Regions from separate parts of the Ralstonia edaphi genome, predicted to be linked through region 2. Evidence: predicted binding sites of a transcription regulator. Region 2 holds the regulator's gene; each other region holds the start of a gene.
The links. The regulator FliA, encoded in region 2, starts transcription of late flagellar genes. The targets are predictions, from matches to a motif close to CTAAAGTTTNNNNNNNNNNNGCCGNTA.
Positions count from the first base shown of each region.

Region 1: R2669_RS15915 (flagellin N-terminal helical domain-containing protein) is a predicted target of FliA. The motif match lies at 3,687-3,713, and genes of this name have one in related genera.
Region 3: flgM (flagellar biosynthesis anti-sigma factor FlgM) is a predicted target of FliA. The motif match lies at 2,778-2,804, and genes of this name have one in related genera.

Region 1 covers NZ_CATWHI010000004.1:231,091-237,798, reverse strand. Annotated here, with positions in the region: gene fliL (flagellar basal body-associated protein FliL) at 1-475, opposite strand, end outside; gene R2669_RS15925 (sensor domain-containing protein) at 1,036-2,772, shown strand; gene R2669_RS15920 (LuxR C-terminal-related transcriptional regulator) at 2,778-3,413, opposite strand; gene R2669_RS15915 (flagellin N-terminal helical domain-containing protein) at 3,824-4,645, shown strand; gene fliD (flagellar filament capping protein FliD) at 4,844-6,708, shown strand, end outside.
Region 2 covers NZ_CATWHI010000001.1:656,791-663,498, reverse strand. Annotated here, with positions in the region: gene flhF (flagellar biosynthesis GTPase FlhF) at 1-1,319, shown strand, start outside; gene R2669_RS02935 (MinD/ParA family ATP-binding protein) at 1,333-2,112, shown strand; gene R2669_RS02930 (RNA polymerase sigma factor FliA) at 2,121-2,882, shown strand; gene R2669_RS02925 (MBL fold metallo-hydrolase) at 2,951-4,033, opposite strand; gene R2669_RS02920 (Crp/Fnr family transcriptional regulator) at 4,279-5,010, shown strand; gene R2669_RS02915 (VirK family protein) at 5,032-5,547, opposite strand; gene R2669_RS02910 (LysM peptidoglycan-binding domain-containing protein) at 5,644-6,708, opposite strand, start outside.
Region 3 covers NZ_CATWHI010000004.1:252,022-258,729, reverse strand. Annotated here, with positions in the region: gene R2669_RS16060 (porin) at 1-522, shown strand, start outside; gene R2669_RS16055 (LuxR C-terminal-related transcriptional regulator) at 645-1,361, opposite strand; gene R2669_RS16050 (flagella synthesis protein FlgN) at 1,820-2,281, opposite strand; gene flgM (flagellar biosynthesis anti-sigma factor FlgM) at 2,421-2,741, opposite strand; gene flgA (flagellar basal body P-ring formation chaperone FlgA) at 2,864-3,721, opposite strand; gene R2669_RS16035 (hypothetical protein) at 3,960-4,124, shown strand; gene flgB (flagellar basal body rod protein FlgB) at 4,130-4,585, shown strand; gene flgC (flagellar basal body rod protein FlgC) at 4,785-5,192, shown strand; gene R2669_RS16020 (flagellar hook assembly protein FlgD) at 5,220-5,876, shown strand; gene flgE (flagellar hook protein FlgE) at 5,931-6,708, shown strand, end outside.

The DNA.
Region 1 (6,708 bases), on a different contig from region 2:
ACAAGACGTCTGCCACCGGCGATTCCTTGCCGACAGCCTTGAAGACGTGTTCGCAGAGTTCAACGATTTCCTTGGCGAGCTTGACCTTGCCGTCCGCCGGGTACAGCTCCGTGGGCGTCTTGCTGGCCAGCAGCATCAGGACCTTGCTGCGCAGCTCGGGCGTATAGGTCTTGATCTCTTCTTCGGCATGTTTGTCGAAGCTCTTGAACGTGATGCCGATCTGCAGATAGCGGTCGTTGCCTTCTTCGGGCTGCAGATTGACGGTCAGGGTTTCCATGGCCACGAACACCGGCTGTTTCGGCTTGGGCGGTGCGGCGGGGCCGGATGCGGCGTGATTGCCGCCTCCGAGGAAGAACCAGGCGGCGGCGCCGCCCATGCCGACGAGCAGGAGCACGATCAGGATGATCAGCAGCAGCTTGGTGGAGCCGCCCTTTGCTGGGGCGGGGGCGGTAGTGGCGGCAGCGGCTTCGGCCATGGGGATCACTCGGGGACTAAGGGGGGGTGGGCTTTCCCGGCTCGGGTTGCGCAAGACACCGTAAAACAACGCAGTGCACAGAGTCGGGTTCTCGGATTGCATTCTTCCCCAGCTCTGTCCAGCTCATTCCAGCAAGAAACGCGGTCAATCCCGCTTATCTCGGGCGTTTGCGATGTCCGGCACGGGGTGGCTCGGTTTCTATGGGTGATTAATAAGCCACTTATCTGTGCTCATTGCGTTGCCCCAGACGCTTGGCCGACCGCCCAGCCGACCGGCTCCCCGCGAAAGTGACGTTGGCCCGAAAGATTTGCCCGCACCTGCCGTTGTAATGAAGGAACGCGCCGGCACGTCCCGGCCCTGCATACCTGCATACCTGCATACCTGCATACCTGCATACCTGCATACCTGCATACCTGCGTTGCCTTGCGGAAGCCGCCTTGAATTCCTTGCCCTTTTCCAACCGTATTGACCTTGCGCTTGTCGATGCCGATGGCTTGCCGGCCGACTGTCCTGCGCGCGGCGAGCCCCCGGGCTTCTGCCCGAAGCTGGATCTGCTGTCGATGGTCAACGCGTTGACCGAGGGGATCCTTGTGTGCGGGGCAGACCGCCGGGTGACCTATGCCAATCCGAGCGCCGCGCGGCTCCTCGGTTTGCCGGTGGAAGACCTTGTGGGACGGTTGCTGCCCACGGTGGTGAACGCTGCCGTTGATGAATTTGATGCGTCCATTCATGAAGCCGACTGGCCGGACCAGGAAGTGATCGCGGAAGGCCAGCCGCAGTTGAACCAGATTTTCGGAATGCATTGCGTGGATGGCCGCACGGTGTGGGTTTCCAGCAACTGGACACCGCTGTATGCCGACGGCGGCCACTCGATGACGGCCTCCCCGCGGGCGTCCGAAGCGGGTGCGACGCCGTATTCGGTGCTGGTGTCGCTGGTCGACATCACGCAGATCCGCGAAGCGCAGCAGCGCATCCGGCATCTGGCCACGCATGACACGCTGACGGGTTTGCTGAACCGCTCCGCCCTGGAAGACCGCCTGGAGCATGCCCTGGCGATCGCGCGGCGCAACCGCTCGCGCGTTTCGGTCATGTTCCTCGACCTGGATCGTTTCAAGAACGTCAACGACACGCTGGGCCACCAGTTTGGCGACATGCTGCTGCGCGAAGTCGCGGCCCGCCTGCAGGCCTGCGCGCGTGAAGCCGACACCGTGGCGCGCCTGGGCGGCGACGAATTTGTCGTCATGCTCGAAGCGCTCGACGGCCTGGGCACGCGGCGCGTGGCGGAGCGCATCCTCTCGGCCATCAGCGCGCCGTTTCATATCGAGGGGCAGGAACTGTACCTGGGGGTATCGATCGGCATTGCCGTGGCACCCCACGACGGCGACGACCCGCACACGCTGCTGCGCAAGGCCGACGCCGCTATGTACCTGGCCAAGGAGCGCGGCCGCAACAACTTCCAGACCTTTACGAGCGACCTGGACGACCGTGTCTCGCGCCGCTTCCGCATTGAATCGGGCCTGCGCCGCGCGAGCGACCGCAACGAGTTCTACGCCGACTACCAGCCGCGCGTGGATGTGCGCAGCGGCCGCATCGTCGGCGTGGAAGCGCTCATCCGCTGGAACTCGGCCGATTTCGGCCGCATGATGCCCGGCCAGTTCATTCAGGACGCCGAAGAAACCGGCCTCATCGTGGAGATCGACCGCTGGATCCTGCGTGCCGCTTGCGACCAGCTTGCACGCTGGCGCCGCATCGGGCTGCCGGACTTGCGCATGTCGATCAACCTCTCGGGACAGGCGTTCAGCTCGGGGCAGTTGAGTGCGATGGTGCGTGGCGCGCTATCGACCAGCGGCTTGCCCGGCAACGCGGTCGAGCTGGAGATGACCGAAGGCATCCTGATACGCGACGATCCGTCATTGCATGCGCTGCTGACCGAGCTGCGCGCGATGGGCGTATCGCTGGCGCTGGACGATTTCGGTACCGGATATTCATCGCTGTCGTATCTGCACCGCTTCCCGATCGATACGCTGAAGATCGACCGGTCGTTCGTGCAAGACCTGCCGCATGTGGCCGAGCGCGCGGCCATCACGCGGGCCATCATCATGATGGCGCAGGCCATGGGCATGAAGACCGTGGCCGAAGGCGTGGAGACTACCGGCCAGCTCGAATTCCTGCGCGAAGTCGGCTGCGACGAGTTTCAGGGTTATCTGCTCACGCGGCCGCTGGAACCGGCAGCGGTGCAGGACCTCGTGCGCGAGAACGCCCGCCGCTACGGCGAGCGTGTCCCGCGATTCTTATAGCGTGCTCAGATCTGCAGGCCGTTGCTGACCACGTACATGGTCAGCTCGGCGTTGTTGCGCAGCTTCATTTTCGAAAGCACGCGCCCCCGATACACGCTCACTGTCTTGACACTGATCTGCAGTGCCTCGGCAATCTCGCCCAGCGTGCGGCCGGAGCCGAGCATGCGCAGCGTCTGGAATTCGCGGTCGGAGAGGATGTCGTGGCGGGGCTTGTCCCAGTCGACGTTCAGGTTGTCGGCCAGGACTTCCACCAAGTCTGAAGGCAGGTATTTCTTGCCCTTGGAGATGGCGTTGACGGCAGCCAGCAGCTGCGGCTGGCTGGCGTCCATCGGCAGATAGCCGGCGGCGCCTGCCTTGAGCGCCCGGACGGCAAGCAGCGCTTCGGGGTGGCGGCCCAGTGCCAGCACGGCCAGACGCGCATGTTGTTGGCGCACGGTCTTGATGGTCTGGAATTCGTCGCCGGTGGCCGATTCCACCGAGAACAGCATGACGTCCCACTCGCGCTGCGCGAGCAGGTCGTTATTCGCATCGCGCAGGTCCGGTACGGCCTCGATCTGCCGGGCCAGGCGCGAATCCTTGAGGATCTGGCGCAGGCCGACACGGGCGATATCGTGCGGTTCGACGATCAAGACATTGAGCATGGTGGGTGTTGCGGGTCAAACGCGGGCTCGCTTCGAGCTCTTCTTTCCACCGGCAGGCTGTTGGGCCGAACTGGCGGGCTTGCAACTCCCCATCTGTGCCGTGTGTGGCGCTCTATATAGAGAAGGATGCTGGCGCCTATGAACTGGTCGAACGAGTATAGCCGAGGCCCTGCAGGCCAAGAAGCAGGCGCACCGCCTCTTTTGGAGGGGGGCCGGACATCAGGCGCCCGCAAGCCCAAACCGCCGCCGACGCACAAATTTGTCAAGGCGACCCTAAACTTTCCTCAGAGGCCACCGATAACCTGAGTACAACGCAGACCTGATCCCCTTCAAGTTGCAGGTCACGTTGCCCGGCCTAGCCGGAATTAGCAAACACGGGCAACAAACCATCGGGAAACTTAGGAGCCGTCATGTCCCTCAGCCTCAATACCAACATCTCGTCCCTGCAAACGCAGCAAGCTCTGTCGCAATCGCAGTCCGCTCTGCAAACGTCGCTGCAACGTCTGTCGACCGGCCTGCGTGTGAACAGCGCAAAGGACGATGCCGCTGCTTACGCTGTGGCTTCCAGCCTGACCACCACGCTGAACTCGCAAACCCAAGGTATCCAGAACGCCAACAACGCACAGTCGTACCTGCAAACGGCCGACTCGTACCTGGGCCAGGTTGAAAACAACCTGCAACGTATGCGCCAACTGGCTGTGGAAGCCAACAACGGCGGTCTGTCGACCACCGACCAGGCCAACCTGGACAAGGAATACCAACAGCTGGCCACGGCCAACAAGAACATCGAGACCAACGCCAACTACAACGGCGCCAAGCTGTTCGACGGCTCGGTCACCTCGACCACGTTCCAGTACGGCCAGAACTCGGCGACCGACGTCGCTACCGTGACCAACGCCAACCTGGCCAGCTTCGGTACGCTGTCGAGCACGAGCGTGACTTCGACCGCCAACGCAACGGCAGCCCAGGCCAAGATCGACGCCGACCTGGCCAGCCTGAAGGCAGCTCGCGCTGACCTGGGTGCACAGCAAAGCGGTCTGAGCTCGACGATCAACACGCTGACCTCGTCGAACACCGCCCTGTCGGCTGCCAAGTCGGCCATGGTCGATACCGACTACGCTTCGGAAACGTCGAACATGACCCGTCAGAACATCCTGCAGCAAGCGGGTACGGCGATGCTGGCGCAAGCCAACTCGGCACCGAACAGCATCCTGAGCCTGCTGAAGGGCTAATCAGTAAGTTGGATGCAGTCCGGCCGCTCCGGCGGTTGGGCCAAGGGCCGGCGCTCCTCGGGGCGTCGGCCTTTTTTCGTTGGTCGGATACCCCACTTTTTCGTGGGTGGCGCCTGCATAACCTGCCCTAAAGAAGCTGCAGCCCGTGCCGTTGTGTAGAGAGACTTCCGCCGGCGCAGATGCTTATCGGACCCGATCATGGCGACTACCACTACCACCTCCTCAACCAGCAACTACGTTCCGCCGATCTCCATTCCCGGCATCGGGACGAGCATCGACGTCAATTCGCTGGTGACCAGCCTCATGAAGGTGGAAAGCCAGCCGCTGACGCAGCTGCAGACGCAGCAAAGCTCGTACCAGACGCAGCTGTCGGCCGTGGGCTCGCTCAAGAGTGCGCTGTCGACCTTCCAGACCGCGCTGTCCAATCTGACCAGCGCGTCGAATTACAGCGCGATGAAGGCCAGCGGCTACGACTCGTCGATGCTGAGTGCGTCGGTGACGGGCTCGGCGCCTGCGGGTTCCTACGCGGTCAATGTCACGCAGCTCGCGCAATCGCAGGTGCTGGCGGCGCAAGGCCAGACGTCCACCACGACGGCCATCGGCAGCGGTGCGTCGACCACGATTTCGTTCTCGTTCGGCTCGGTGTCGGGCGGGTCGTTTTCGGGCGGGAAATACACCGGTTCGACCTTCACGCAGAACGGCAACCTGGCCGGTGGCTCCATCACGATCGATTCGTCCAACAACACGCTGGCGGGCATCCGTGATGCGATCAACTCGGCCAACATGGGTGTCTCGGCCAGCATCGTGAACGACGGCAGCGGCAACCCGTACCGCCTGGTGCTGACGTCCACCGCAGGGGGCTCCAGCTCGGAGATGAAGATTTCGGTGTCGGGCGACTCGACGCTGCAATCGCTGCTCTCGCAAGACCCGGCCGGCACGCAGAACATGACCGAGGTGACCACGGGCCAGAACGCCCTGGCCACCATCAACGGCATTGCCGTGCAAAGCCCGACCAACACGTTGTCGAACGTGGTGGATGGCACGTCGTTCACGCTGTCCAAGACGGGCAGCACGAACGTAACGGTGGCCAACGACCCGACGGCCACCACCACTGCCGTCACGAACTTCGTGAACGGCTACAACGCGCTGCGCACGCAACTGAATTCGCTCACCAAGATCGACACCGCCAATAGCGCCAACAACGGGCCGCTGGCTGGCGATGTGAGCACCAAGACGCTCATCAACCAGATTACCGACGTGCTGGGCCAGGCGGTCGGCAACGGCAATTACCAGTCCCTGGGCAGTGTCGGCGTGACGATGAATTCCGACGGCACGCTGTCGGTCGACAACACCAAGCTGTCGGCTGCCATTGCAAAGTCGCCCAGCCAGGTGGCCGGATTGTTTGCCGGCACCGGCACGGCCACCGATTCGCTCGTCAGCGTGCCGACGTTCTCGGACTCCACGCAGGCCGGCAGCTACGCCGTGAACGTGACGCAGCTGGCCACGCAGGGCACGCTCACGGGTTCGGCGGCCGCCAACACGACTATCACTGCAGGCGTGAACGACACGCTCGCGTTCAACATCAGCGGCATGTCCGTCAACGTGACGCTGGCGGCCGGCAGCTATACCGCAGCGACACTCGCTGCGCAGATTCAAAGTCAGATCAACGCATCGACCACGCTGCAGAACGCCAAGGTCAACGCATCGGTGTCGGCCGATGCCGGCGGCGTGCTGAGCATTACCGACAGCCAGTTCGGCTCGGTGTCGGCGGTGTCGGTGTCGGGCAACGGTGCTTCGTCGCTCTTCGGCGCAAGCCCCACGTCGACCAACGGTGTGGATGTGCAAGGCACCATCAACGGCGTTGCTGCAACCGGTTCGGGACAGAACCTGTATGGGATCAGCGGTTCTGCCACCGACGGTTTGACCGTGCAGGTGGCGGGTGGCCCGCTGGGTGCCCGCGGCACGGTCACAGTGCAGCGCGGTTACGCCGCTCAGCTCAACACGGTGATGACCAACCTGCTGTCGTCCAGCGGCATGGTGCAGAACGAGACCGACGCGATCAA
Region 2 (6,708 bases):
AAGACGACGAGCCGGAGATGGAATCGACGGCCCGCTTTGCCGCCCGTCGCGACCAGGCGCGTGAACAGGCACGCGAGCAGGATGACCGCCCGGTGTCGCTGCGCAGCTTTGCCGAACGCGTGGAAGCCCAGGCACGCACGCTCCGTGCAGAACAGCAGAAGGCCGAAGCCCCTGTGAAGGCGCGCATCGAAGCGCAAGCCGACGTAGACAAGACGTCCGACATTTTCGTCCGCGTGGAGGACACGATGGCCAAGCCCGAAGCCCCGCGTGACGACGTGAGCCTGCAGCGCTCGGCCATCCAGGCCGACGTGAAGGAAAGCATCCGCGCCGAGACCGACGTGATGACCCGCCGCATGGTCGGCGAGATCGAAACGCTCAAGAGCACGCTGAACGACGCCATGTCGAGCCTCGCCTCGCTGGGCGTGAAGCTGGGCGACCCGGTGCGTACGCGCCTGTTCCAGACCATGCTCAACGCAGGGTTCTCGGCACAGCTCACGCGCTACGTGCTGGAAAACATGCCGCAGCACGACTCGTATGAAGGTGCGCTGGACTTCGTGCAGCGCGCGATTGAAAAGAACCTGACCACCGTGTCGGATGAAAACAGCCTGCTCGACCAGGGCGGCGTGTTTGCCCTGATGGGCCCGACCGGCGTGGGCAAGACCACCACGACCGCCAAGCTGGCCGCGCGCTTCGTGCTGCGCCATGGCGCATCGCGCGTGGCGCTGCTCTCGACCGACAGCTACCGGATCGGTGGCCATGAACAACTGCGCATCTACGGCAAGATCCTGGGCGTCTCGGTGCATGCCGTGAAAGACGCGCAAGACCTGAGCCTGGCGCTGAACGACTTGCGCGAGAAGCACGTGGTGCTGATCGACACCATCGGCATGAGCCAGCGCGACCGCGCCGTGTCCGAACAGATGGCGATGCTGCATGCCGTGGGCCCGTCGATCAAGCGCCTGCTGCTGCTCAACGCTGCCAGCAACGGCAAGACGCTCGATGAAGTGGTGGGTGCCTACCGCGACGCCAACCTGGCCGGCTGCATCCTGACCAAGATCGACGAGGCTGCCTCGGTTGGCCACGCGATGGACGTGATGATCCGCCGCCGCCTGCCGCTGCACTACGTGTCGTACGGCCAGCGTGTGCCGGAAGACATTGCGGTGCCGAACAAGAAGCTGCTGATCCACCGCTCGTTCCGGGCCGGTGCGGAGCAGTCGTCGTTCACGCTGGATTCGGATGAATCGTTGCTCGTGGCGCAAGGCGCGGTGTTACGTAACTCAGGTAACCGCGAACCTGGCCTGGCCGCTTTCGATTTCGCCTGACAAGGGGGCGACCATGACGACGCCATTCGCCAAGGATCAAGCCGCAGGGCTGCGGCGCATGCTCGGTCATGCCGCTGCCCGCCGTGTGCTGGTGATCGGTGCGGAAGAGCAGGTCGATGACTTTGTCGACAACCTGCGCATCGCGCTGTCCGCCATGGGCCGCGACACGGCCGTGGTGAACGCCCAGACCATGCTCGCCATGCCCGGCGTGCTCGAGCAGTACGACGAGACGGCGGACGTGACGCTCGTGGCCGCGCATTTCGGCACCCGGGCGCTGAGCACCGTGGCTGAAGTCTGCGACGACGTGCTGCTGACCTTCTCCGATGGCCCGGAAGGCATCAAGAGCGCGTACACGCTGCTCAAGAAAACCGCCGTGCTGCAAGGCAGCGCCGGCATCCGCACCGTGGTGTGCGGCGCGCATTCGGTGGACTCCGCCGTGCGCGTGTTCGGCAATCTGGCCAACACCGTGGGCCAGTACCTGAACACCCGAATCGATTTCGCCGGCTACCTCCCTGAGGACCGGCACGTAGAACTCGCGCTCTCGCTCGGCAAGCCCGTGGCGAGTGCGTTTCCCGCATCGCCTTCGGCCATGGCCTTCCGCCAGCTTGCCGAAGAAATGTTGAGCTGGGCCAGCGCCGAGGCCCAAGCCGGTGATGGCAGTGCGCCGTCGCGGGTGGTCATGTCGGCGCGGGCACCGGCACAGCCGGCAGATGAATCGGCGCAGGCAACGTCAATGTCGAACTCGACTCCGACGCTGGGCGCCACCGCACGCGCGGCCGAATTGGTTTATTGAGGCGCAGCATGAACGAAGCGTCAAAGGCAGGCATGGATATGTACACCGCAACCGGTCGCAAGACCAAGTCCGACGAGATGGCCACGTACGCACCGCTGGTACGTCGCATTGCCAACCAGATGATGGTGAAGCTGCCGGCCAGCGTTGAGCTGGACGACCTGATCCAAGCCGGCATGATGGGCTTGCTCGATGCGCTGTCGCGCTACGAGGAAACGCAGGGCGTGCAGTTCGAGTTCTACGCGGCCCAGCGTATCCGCGGCGCCATCCTGGACGAACTGCGCGGCTCGGACTGGCTGCCGCGTGGCCTGCGCCGCAATGCGCGCACGATCGAGCAGGCGATCCAGAAACTGCAGCAGCAGAAGGGCCGCGCACCCACCGAAACCGAGATTGCCGCAGCGCTGGGCATGTCGCTGGCCGAATACCAGAAGCAACTGGTCGACCTGCAAGGCAGCCAGCTGCTGTATTACGAAGATTTCGACCGCGAAGACGCCGACGCTTTCATCGAGAACCGCGCACCCGAGAACGACGCCACGCCGCTGGACCAGCTGCTGGACCACGACCTGCGCGAATCGGTTGTGGCCGCCATCGAGGCACTGCCTGAGCGCGAAAAGCTCATGATGAGCCTCTACTACGAGCAGGACCTGAACCTGCGTGAAATCGGCGCCGTGATGGGCGTGTCGGAATCGCGTGTGTGCCAGATCCACAGCCAGGCGATCGCCCGCATCCGCTCGCGCCTGCGCGATCGCGCATGGCTGCCGACGCCGACCTGATCCGATATCAACCGGGCGCCGCTGCCAATGGCGAGCGACGCCGGGTCTGTGCCTGACCTGCCAGTTTCTTACTGCGCGGCCAGCGAGTCATCTCGCGGCCGCGCTTTTTCTTTGGGCACGTCGGTCACGAGCCGCGAGGCGGCAGCATCCCACACGCGGGTCTCGCCATGCTTGAAGAGAACGAAGCGCTCGGCGGGCATGTCGGCCGCCTTCAGCGCGCGGGCGAGATCGGTGATGGGCTGATCCAGCGCTTCGTCCGTGAGCGGGAACGTGCCCCAGTGGATGCCCACGGCCTGCCGGGCGCCGATGTCCTGCATGACCTGCACGGCTTCGGCCGGGTCGATGTGCTGCGCCTTCATGAACCAGCGCGGCTCGTAGGCGCCCACGGCAATGGCTGCCACATCGAAGTGGCCGAAGCGCGCCCCGATGTCGCGCGTGTCTTGCGAATAGCCCAGATCGCCCGAGAACCAGAAGCGCAGGTGCGGATGCAGCAGCGCCCAGCTGCCCCATAGCGTGTGGTTGCGGTCGTACAGGCCGCGTGCGGACCAGTGCTGCACGGCGCAGAAATGCGCGGTGAAGGGGCCGAAGCGGGCCTCGTCGTCCCAGTCGAATGCGCGCACGTTGGGGTTGTCACCGGCAAGGCGTGTGCCGCGCACGTTGCGCGCAAACCAGCGGTCGATGCCCAGCGGCACGAAAAACATCGGGGCGCCGCCGGGCTGGCGCATCAGCGCACGCACGCTGGCGCGGTCGAGGTGGTCGTAATGGTTGTGCGAGATCAGCACCAGGTCGATATGCGGCAACTGCTTGAGCGACAGCCCTGGCGGCTGATGGCGGCGCGGCCCGGCAAACGGCAGCGGCGAGGCGCGCTTGGAGAAGACCGGGTCGGTCAGCACATTCAACCCGTCGATCTGCAGCAGCAGCGTTTCGTGGCCGATCCAGGTGAGCTGCGGAACTTCGGGCGGTTGGTGGATGGCACCGAGGTTGGGCGCGATGCAGGAGAGGTCTTGCGTGGGCGGCTTGGGAAGCTTCAGGCGGCGGCGCTCCCGTTGCCATTGCCAGAAATCGGCGTCAGGGCGTGGGTGCGGATAGCGGTTGCGGAATCCGTCCGGCGTGTGGTGCGGCTTGGCGGGGTTGTAGTCGGGATTCTTCATGGGCGAAGTGTTCCGTGGTGTTTCGCGGCGTTCCGTGTTGGCGGGGCGGTCCGCCTGAAGGGATGCCCTGGTGCCGCATAGCTTACGCAAGTACGGCGTGGACGTCCTGGCGGTGCCGTCGTTATCATCGTCCAGTCGTAGACAGTGCCATGCGTTGAGCGTGTCGTTGCGTCCGGATGGTGGCGCACACAACGCATTCGTGTCTCCCTCCTGTCGCATCCGCCACATTCCACTGCCCCGCGCCCATGGATTCCGCCCCCGCCCGAAGCAATCCACAGCCCGGCCCGCTCTCAGCCGCGCTGTACCGAGACCGCCTGCACGCCAGCAACTGGTTTGGCGGTCTGGGCAAGCCCTTGCAGGAAATCCTCATCGACATGGCGATCGTGCGCAGGCTGGCCGACGGGGAGGTGCTGTTTCGCCGCGGCGACCCGCCCGACGGGCTGTATTGCGTGGTGGAAGGGGGCATTCGGGTGCGTGCCACCACGGCCGATGGCCGCGAGGCGCTGCTGGCCGTGCTGGAGCCCGTGAACTGGTTTGGCGAGATCGGCGTGTTCGACAACCAGGCGCGCACACACGATGCCCGGGGCGAGGGCGATACGGTGCTGCTGCACATGCCGCAAGCCGCGTTGATGGAGCTGCTTGAACGTGCGCCGCAGCACACGCACGCTTTTGCGTTGCTGCTGACGCACAAGCTGCGCCTCGCTTTTTCCGTGCTTGAAGAAACGGCGCTGTTGCCGGCCTCAGTGCGGGTGGCGCGACGCCTGTTGCTGATGGCCGCCGGCTACGGCGACTTGCGCCTCGGCACCCGCCGCGTGCTGCGCGTGCCGCAGGAGCAGCTTGCCTTGCTGCTCGCGCTGTCACGCCAGACCGTCAATCTCGTGCTCAAGGATTTTCAGGCACGCGGCATTCTCAAGGTCGCCTATGGCGAGATCGAACTGCTCGACCTGCCCGGCCTGCGCGACATCGCCAAGGGGTGAGCGCGCGCAGGCCGCGTCCGCTTACCGCCGCAGCAGACCTGCCAGCCCAATCGAAAAGTCCAGGCCCGCCCCGATCGCGCACTGGAACGTCTGCGGCGCCGACACCGCCTGATATGTCAGCGGCGAAAGAAACGAGACGGTTACCGTGGCCTTGTCGTCGGGCGTCACGCGGTACTGCGCGAGTTCCAGCACAGGCGTGCCGTCGGGGCGCAGCGTCAGATGCTGGTTAGAGAAGCCGATGTTGCTGCCTTCCACCTCCAGGAAGTCGCGCACCGCAAAACCACCGTGCACGACCGGCGCGGGTGCCTTGGCGCCGGCGCCTTGTCCATGCGGACATTGCGACGGCGAGAAGACCGCCGTGACCGGAATGCCCGAGAACAACTCTGTACGCAGGACGTCGTAATGCGACACCGCCACACGCGGCGCCACCTGCGCCTGCGCGAGCTGCGGCGCAGTGGTCAACGCCGTCAAGGCGGCGCACATCAGCGCAGTGCGCAGGGCAGGTTGAAGGGAACGGAATGCGTGATGGGTCGACATGGAGCGTGCTCCGTAGTGAAGGGGAATGTGCAGCGTAGGGTCGCGCATGCGCGTGCGCGACTACGCGGGCGCGTAGACGCGGCAACACGCACGCACTCAGCCGGGCCCCGGCGCCTGATGCGCCGGCACGATGATCAGGTTCTGACCGATATGGATCAGATCGGGATTGGCAAGCTGGTTCAGTCGCGCAACCTCGTCGATCACGACCTGCAATTCCCGATACGTCGGGCCGACCACGATCGTGCCGCGGTCCGCCTCGTTGCGCAGGATGCGCGAGAGTGACTCGCCGGCCAGTACGTCGTGTGTGACGGCGGGCACAAGGTGCGTAACGGGTGCCGGCGGCACGACAGGAGGCGGCGGAAGGACCGGCGTATGGGGCGGTGGCTGTGCCGGGCCGGTTTGTTGGGGCGGCTGATTGGGCTGCACGGGTTGTGCTCCCTGCCCCGAGTTGATCCAGGCTGAAATCAGCGCGGTGGTTTCAGCCAAGGCAGTGAGGCCCGCACTGGCGCGGATCACGCCCGGCATGAAGTTCGGCACCACGGCCTTGAGCGTCGACATCAGGTAGATCACCGAACCGCCCACCGATACGGCCCCGGCGACGCTTGGCGGGTGCGTCATCGCCGAAACGATGGTGCCGGTGGAAGACAACGTGTACGCGCCGTGCACAAGCGAGCGGACGACATCGCTGTTGTTGAAGTCGAAGCCGCGGCGGAAGCTGTAGCGCAGCAGGCCGTGATAGAACGCGTTGAGGGTGCTGCCCGCCATCATGGTGATGGCCAGCGCCGGAGGCACAAAGCCTTCGAGCATCATGCCGCCCCACGCACCAACGCCCACCACGCCGCCTACGGTGGATGCAAGGCGCCCAAGTTGGCCCGACCGCACGCCCGAATGCATGAAGTGCATCTGCGATGCGGGCAGCCCGAGGTAACCGTCCACGAGTTGCAAACAGGTGGACGTGACGCGCGCAATGTGGGTATCGCGCTCCTCCTCGCTGAGTCGGGGCTGCGCACCGGGCTTGGCCCGGTCGCGCAGCATGCCGATCGCAGCCAGCGTTTCTTCCATGACCGCGCGGATGTGGGGCAGGCGCTCCGGCGAGACATCACGTGCCTTGGCATAGCGTTCGATGCCTGCGTAATACGCGATGAGCTTGTTTTCGATCAT
Region 3 (6,708 bases), on a different contig from region 2:
ATGGGCGGCCTGACGGCTAACCTGATCTACGGCGCGGGTGAGCAAGCCGGCCACAACGGCCAGAACAAGTGGGGCGGCAGCCTGCTGTACTTCCGCGGCAATTTTGCAGCCACGGCGGCCTTCCAGCAGGTGCGCTACGACGGCGCGCCAGGCGACCTGAACAGCCTCGTGGCTGGCTTCGCGCGCCAGACGGCGGCCCAGCTGGGCGCGACGTATGACTTTGGCGTGGTCAAGCTGTACGGCCAGTACCAGTACATCAAGAACACGATCAGCACCGGCGACGCCAAGAGCAACGGCGGTCAGCTCGGCGTGTCGATTCCGGTGGGCCCGGGCAGCGTTCTGGCGTCGTACGCGTACACGAAGACCTCGGGCGCGGCTGACGTGAAGCGCAACACGTGGGCGGTCGGTTACGACTATTCGCTGTCCAAGCGCACCGATGTGTATGCGGCGTACTTCCGCGACAAGGTGTCGGACCTGTCGACGGCCGACACCTTTGGTGTAGGCATCCGCGCAAAGTTCTAAGCCTTTCGCGTTCTGCTTTTCCTTGTCACCGCCCGCGTCTCGACAGCGTGGGTGGACATTTGCAACGGCGTCCGGATTCGGGCGCCGTTTTTTGTTATGCGCAGAAGCTGGAGGGCGGAGCGTCAGCCGGTGCGCGCCAGGCGCAGCGGCGCTGAGACGGGCGACGAGGGCTCCGCTCCGATGTTCGGCTGATTCAGCAGCATGGCGCCGCGCTGCGTGGCAACGAAGACGGCCTCGGTACGGCTGCGCACTTCCAGCCGGCGATACAGCGCGTTGATATGCGCCTTCGTGGTCGCCTCGGAAATACTCAGCATGCGGCTGATCGTTTTGACCGGATGCCCGCGCGAGAGCAAGACGAGAATCTCATATTGACGCTGCGTCAGGCCGAGCAATGCACCATCGTCATTACCGTTGGCCGAACCCGCTGCAATGGCTTCAGGCCGTGTCAGTACGATGGATGCCGGTACATAACGGCCGCCCGCGAGCACCAATTCCAATGCTGCTGCAATCAATTTGCCGGAATAGCTTTTCAGCAGATAGGCAGAGACATTCAATTGCATCAGCGTACGCACGTGCGCAGCGGAATCGGTTTCGCCCAGTACGGCGACGTGTCGGGGATGCGGCTGTTGCAGCAGCCGGGAGAGGGCCGGCAGATCGTCGATGCCCGGCAGGGGCAGGCCGATCAGGGCCAGTTCGGCGTCCGCATGCGCCGCGAGGTTTTCAAAGAGGGCTTCGTCCGGCTCGACGCTGACCACTTCGGTGATGGCCGGCAAGGATTGCAACACATGGGTCGCGCCGGCACGCACCAAAGGGTGTGCCTCCACTACGATTGATTTCACTGCGCCGCCTGTCTGGTTATGGTTTGTTTGCCCATTTCCGGAATCAGCGTGTTGCCCCGTCTATTTGGACCAGCCGGTCCAAAATCAATGTGGCCGTGCTTGTGGAAATGCTTCTGGCGTGCGGTCTCGGTATATTTCCCCGTTCAACCGGCGGTCACCACAATGCAGTGCCACCGGGCCGAAACCTTGCACGCCATTTCAGACGCAATTTCCTTCCGGTTTTTCTTGTTTATGTCGCCAGGCGCGGAGGATTAACCCCGCCAAAATCGCAGAATAAATCCCCAGCATGCATGTTGCACCCATCAATGGGATGTAAACCTTTTTGTTTACCCCGATCGGTGGTGTGCTAGACCCCCCTATAGATAGCAGGATCGGGCAGCAGCAGCTAGCCCCACTTCACGCCCATTGACGTGAGCGTAAAGCGCGGCATTTGTACCCAAAAAGCGTGTTGTGGTGGCTTATTGCGCGACGACCGAGAAGCGCGGCATCGACAGCGGCTGTTTGCCGTCGCGGCCGTACGGTGTGCCGCCGCCGTTGTTGGCGGCGTGCAGGACCGACAGCGCGTTCTGCGTGGCGCGCAGGCGCAGGTCGATCAGGGTGCCGTTGTCGATGTTGCGTTGGCGCAGCAGGCGGGCCAGGGCCAGGTTCTCGTCGAACAGGCGGCTGGCGGTTTCGTCGGTGCGCAGGTATTTGACCAGCCCGTACGGATCGGCGCCGCCGTGCTGGGCCCACCAAAGGCGGCGTTCACGGTCGGCCTCGCCCAAGGCGGTGAGCTGTTTCTGCTTGGTCTGGGTGATGCGCTCGAGCTCGGCCATGTCGCCATCGCGCAACGCCTGCGCTTCGGCATCCAGGGTGTGGGTGGCTGCGCGCAGCAGTTCCTGCTCGTCGGCAAGGGTGCGGATCAGCAGTGTGTTGTCCATGGTGGCTACCTCAGGCTCAGGCTTGGAAGCTTGGGCAGCCGCCGGCCGGCACGCCGCCCCGCCGCGATCAGTCGAGGGTCGGAAACCCTCGGACCGGCGGCGTCAGAAAATACAGGGGACGGACGACGGGAACCCCGCGTCAGACCCTCTTGGAGCGCGTGGAGAGCAGCGATTGCGCGTCGGAAAGCGCCGCATCGGCGATCTTGCCGGCGTCCATCTTCAGCGTGCCGTTCTGGATGGCACTGCGGATCTGCTCGACGCGTGCGGCGTCGAAGTCGCCGCTGCCCACTTGGCGCGAGACTTGTTGGACCGACAGCGACGGTGCATCGCCGCTGTGGCGCGTGGTGCCCGAAGCCGTCGTAGCGGCCGGGGACGAGCCGGTCGCGCGCGTCGACCCGGACGCAGCGTCCTTGGTCGGCGCAACGGCCGGCGTGTTGTTCACGATATGGTTGATTTTCACGGGTGTCTCCGAAGAGCGCGTTCATCCTAACACCCATATCGGCCAACCCCGGCCCAAACTTTAGCGGCAGGTATCGATCACGCATCACAGTAGCAAAGTGATCTGCCGTTATCAATTTGGTCTTAAAACTGGATTGCCACGACGCCGGCGGACTGCGCAATGCCGGAGACGACATTGCCGTTGGCGGTGCGTACCTGGGCGACTTGGCCCACGGCCGCCTGGTTCATGGCCCGGCCGTCGCTGCTGACCTGGAAGCCGCCGCCCTCGGCGATGAGCTTGACGGTCTGGCCGGCTTGCACGGCGATCGGCAGGCGCAGGCTCTCGGCGCGCAGCGGCTGGTTGGCGGCCACGCTCGTGAGCAGTACACGCCCCACCACGTCGGCCGGCTGCTGCACGACCGAGGCCGGCAGCATCGAAAGATTTCCCGTGCGGGCTTCCAGATCGCCCATGTCGAGCGTCTTGCCCGGCGGCAGCTGGTGCGAGGCGACGTAATACGTCCCCGTGATTTGGATCGTGGCCGGCACCCAGGCCGCCCAGGCGTGCGGCGAGCGGCAGCGCACGCCTACTTGTATACGGCCGCGCAGGCGGTTGGCCGCCGGCAGCATCAGGTCGATCTGGTCGCAGGGCTGGTTGGCCACGCGTGCATCAACGGGGCCGACTTCCACCGACGCGCGTGGCGCGCCCGTCTCATTCGTGCCGCCCAGGATGTCCAGTTGCGACTGCAGCTGTTGCTGGATCTGCATCTGGATGGCGTTGGGCCCCTGGATGGTGGTGGGCTGCGCGGGCTGTTGTACGGCTTGGGCCGGCGGATAGCCCACCCGCACCATGCCTTGTGCATGCGCCAGGATCGGGTGCACCAGGCTGGCCAGCAGGCCCAACGCCAGCATCAGCAACAGCTTGCGCTGGCGCCCGGCCAGCGGCAGTGCCGTCGCGGCGGGTGGGATCGGGTGGTGCGCGCTGCGTGCAAACCGCGTGGACATGGAAAGCCCCTTCATCAAAAGTCCGGTGAAGTGTAGCCACGCGTGCGCGAACGCCAAATGCGGAAATGTCGGCCAATCCCCCCCTTATTCCAACGAATGGTCTTGCACACCGGCCCCTAGACTTTGCAACGTGGTGAAGTCCCTGGCGTTGTGCGGTTCCTGGCCGTACAGCCTGCCCCGGTAAATGGTTTCCCGGCCGGATATCGGTTCGCAGACAGGCCTTTTCCACTGAGGTTGCATGACGGCAACTCAGCAAGACAAGCGGTTCAGCGGTTTTGGAGACGGCATCGGCGGTTTTGAAGGGGCCGCTGATGCCGGGATCTCCCTCCAATGGGAACACGCAATACAGAACGCAACCCCGGCGGGTGGCAGCAACAACCAGGACGCCACGCGCAAGGAATGACAGACATGGTCGACAAGCTGGATCAGTTGTTCGGTTTTCAGGAGCAGGCGCTGCACCTGCGCTCGCAGCGCCACCAGATCCTGGCCTCCAACATCGCCAACGCCGATACGCCCAACTACAAGGCGCGCGACTTCGATTTTCAGTCGGCGCTGCAGAAGGCGGTCGGCCAGCAAGGTGGTAACAGCCTGCCGATGACGGCAACGGCTTCAGGCCACCTGACGGTGGATGGCGCGCCGGCCGGCGATGTATCGCTGATGCAGGCATCGCTGTCGCAGCAGACCAAGGCGCTGCAGGGCGAAGTGCAGTACCGCACGTCGCAGCAGCCGTCCATCGACGGCAACACGGTGGACATGGACGGCGAGCGCATGCGCTTTGCCGATAACACCGTGCGTTACGAGGCCGATCTGAGCATCGTGACGCAGAAGATCAAGTCGATGCTGGCGGCCATTCAGAACAGCTAGCGCGCGATGTAGCACGAGCAGCAAGAGCAGCAGACAGGCATTAAGACGACCGCGCAGCAATCACGCGCGGCGAAAGAGGGGCGGGAACTGTGTGGCGCTCCGGGCCGGGAAAGATCGGTCCGGAGCAAGCCGCCATACAGAACACCGGATCGGTCCGGCAGCAGTGCCGGCAACAGTGTTTGAAGACATCGGAATCAACATGTCGCTATTCAAGGTGATGGATGTAGCTGGCAGCGCGCTCACCGCGCAGTCCAAGCGCATGAACGTGGTCGCCTCCAACCTGGCCAACGCCGAAAGCGTGACGGGCCCGGACGGCAAGGCGTATCGCGCCAAGCAGGTGGTGTTCTCGCCCGCGCAAGAGTCTGACGACTACGCCACCGGCGTGTCGGTCGACCGCGTGGTGGAAGACACCGTCACCCCCATGAAGCGCATGCACCAGCCGGGCAACCCGCTGGCCGATGCCGACGGCTACGTGACCATGCCGAACGTCGATGTGGTGGACGAAATGGTCAACATGATTTCTGCGTCGCGCTCGTACCAGGCCAACGTGGAAGTCGCCAACACCACCAAGACGATGGCCTCCAAGGCTCTAACCCTGGGCCAGTAAGCGGCACATTCCTAGCGAGACACGAACATGACCGTCAGCTCAACAACCAATACGACCAGCACCGCGGGCACGACCTCGGGCAACCAGCTGGCCATCACCACCGGCAACGACCTGCAGAACACCTTCATGCAACTGCTCGTGGCGCAGTTGAAGAACCAGGATCCGCTCAACCCGATGGACAACTCGCAGATGACCTCGCAGCTTGCGCAGATCAACACTGTGAACGGCATCCAACAGCTGAACACCACGATGTCGAGCATGCTGACGCAGAACGCGACCACGCAGGCGTCGTCGATGATCGGCCGCACGGTGCAGGTGCCGACCAACAACCTGACGCTGGCCTCGGGCGCCGCCAACTTTGGTGTCTCGGTGCCCAACGGCGCCGACGACGTTGTCGTCACGATCACGAACGCCGCCGGCGTTGCCGTGCGCACCGTCGACCTCGGCCAGATGACGGCCGGCAGCGGCAACTACACCTGGAACGGCAAGGACGACAAGGGCAACCAGCTTGCCGACGGTGCCTACTCCATCAAGGTGACGGCCACGCAGGGCGGAAAGGTCGTTACGGGTAACGCGCTGGGCATCGACAAGGTGGCCGGCGTCACGATCAACAACGGCACGATGCAGCTGGTGTTGGCGTCTGGCGGAACCGCCAAGCTGTCCGACGTTGCATCGATTCAGTAATCACCGGTCAACTGCGGGCAGACCCCGCGCTTTTATCTTCTACGGGAGAACTTTATGGGATTCCAGCAAGGCCTGAGCGGTCTCGACGCCGCCGCTGCCAACCTCGACGTGATCGGCAGCAACGTGGCAAACGCCAACACTGTCGGCTACAAGAAATCGACCGCCGAATTTGGCGACGTGTACGCACGTTCGCTGGTCGGTGCATCCGACAACCAGATCGGCCAGGGCGTGAGCGTGACCAAGGTGTCGCAGTCGTTCACGCAGGGCAATGTGACCAACACCGGCAACCCGCTGGACATCGCCATCAACGGCACGGGCTTCTACCGTATGGTGGATGCGTCCAGCGGCCAGGTGTCGTACACGCGTAACGGTCAGTTCCAGACCGACAAGAACGGTTTCATCATCTCGGCCACGGGCCAGAACCTGACCGGCTACGGCGTGGATTCCACCGGCAAGGTCAACACCGCCGTGCTGACCAACCTGAAGATTCCCGTCAACGACCTGGCGCCGCTGGCCACCACCAACACCGCGTTCGGTGTGAACCTGGATGCCGCGGCTACGGTGCCGACCACCACGCCGTTCTCGGCCACCAACTCGGCCACGTTCAACCACTCCGTTTCGGAGCAGGTGTACGACGGCACGGGCACGGCCCACATGCTGACCAACTACTACGTGCGCACCGCCGCTGGCTGGGACGTGTATTCGCAGGTGGACGGCAACAACCCGACGGGCGGCAACCCCGTGACGTCGCTCACGTTCAACAGCAGCGGCCAGCTCACCTCGTCGCCCAGCAAGGTCAACGTGGCCTTTGGCGGCATGAGCATCGCCACCA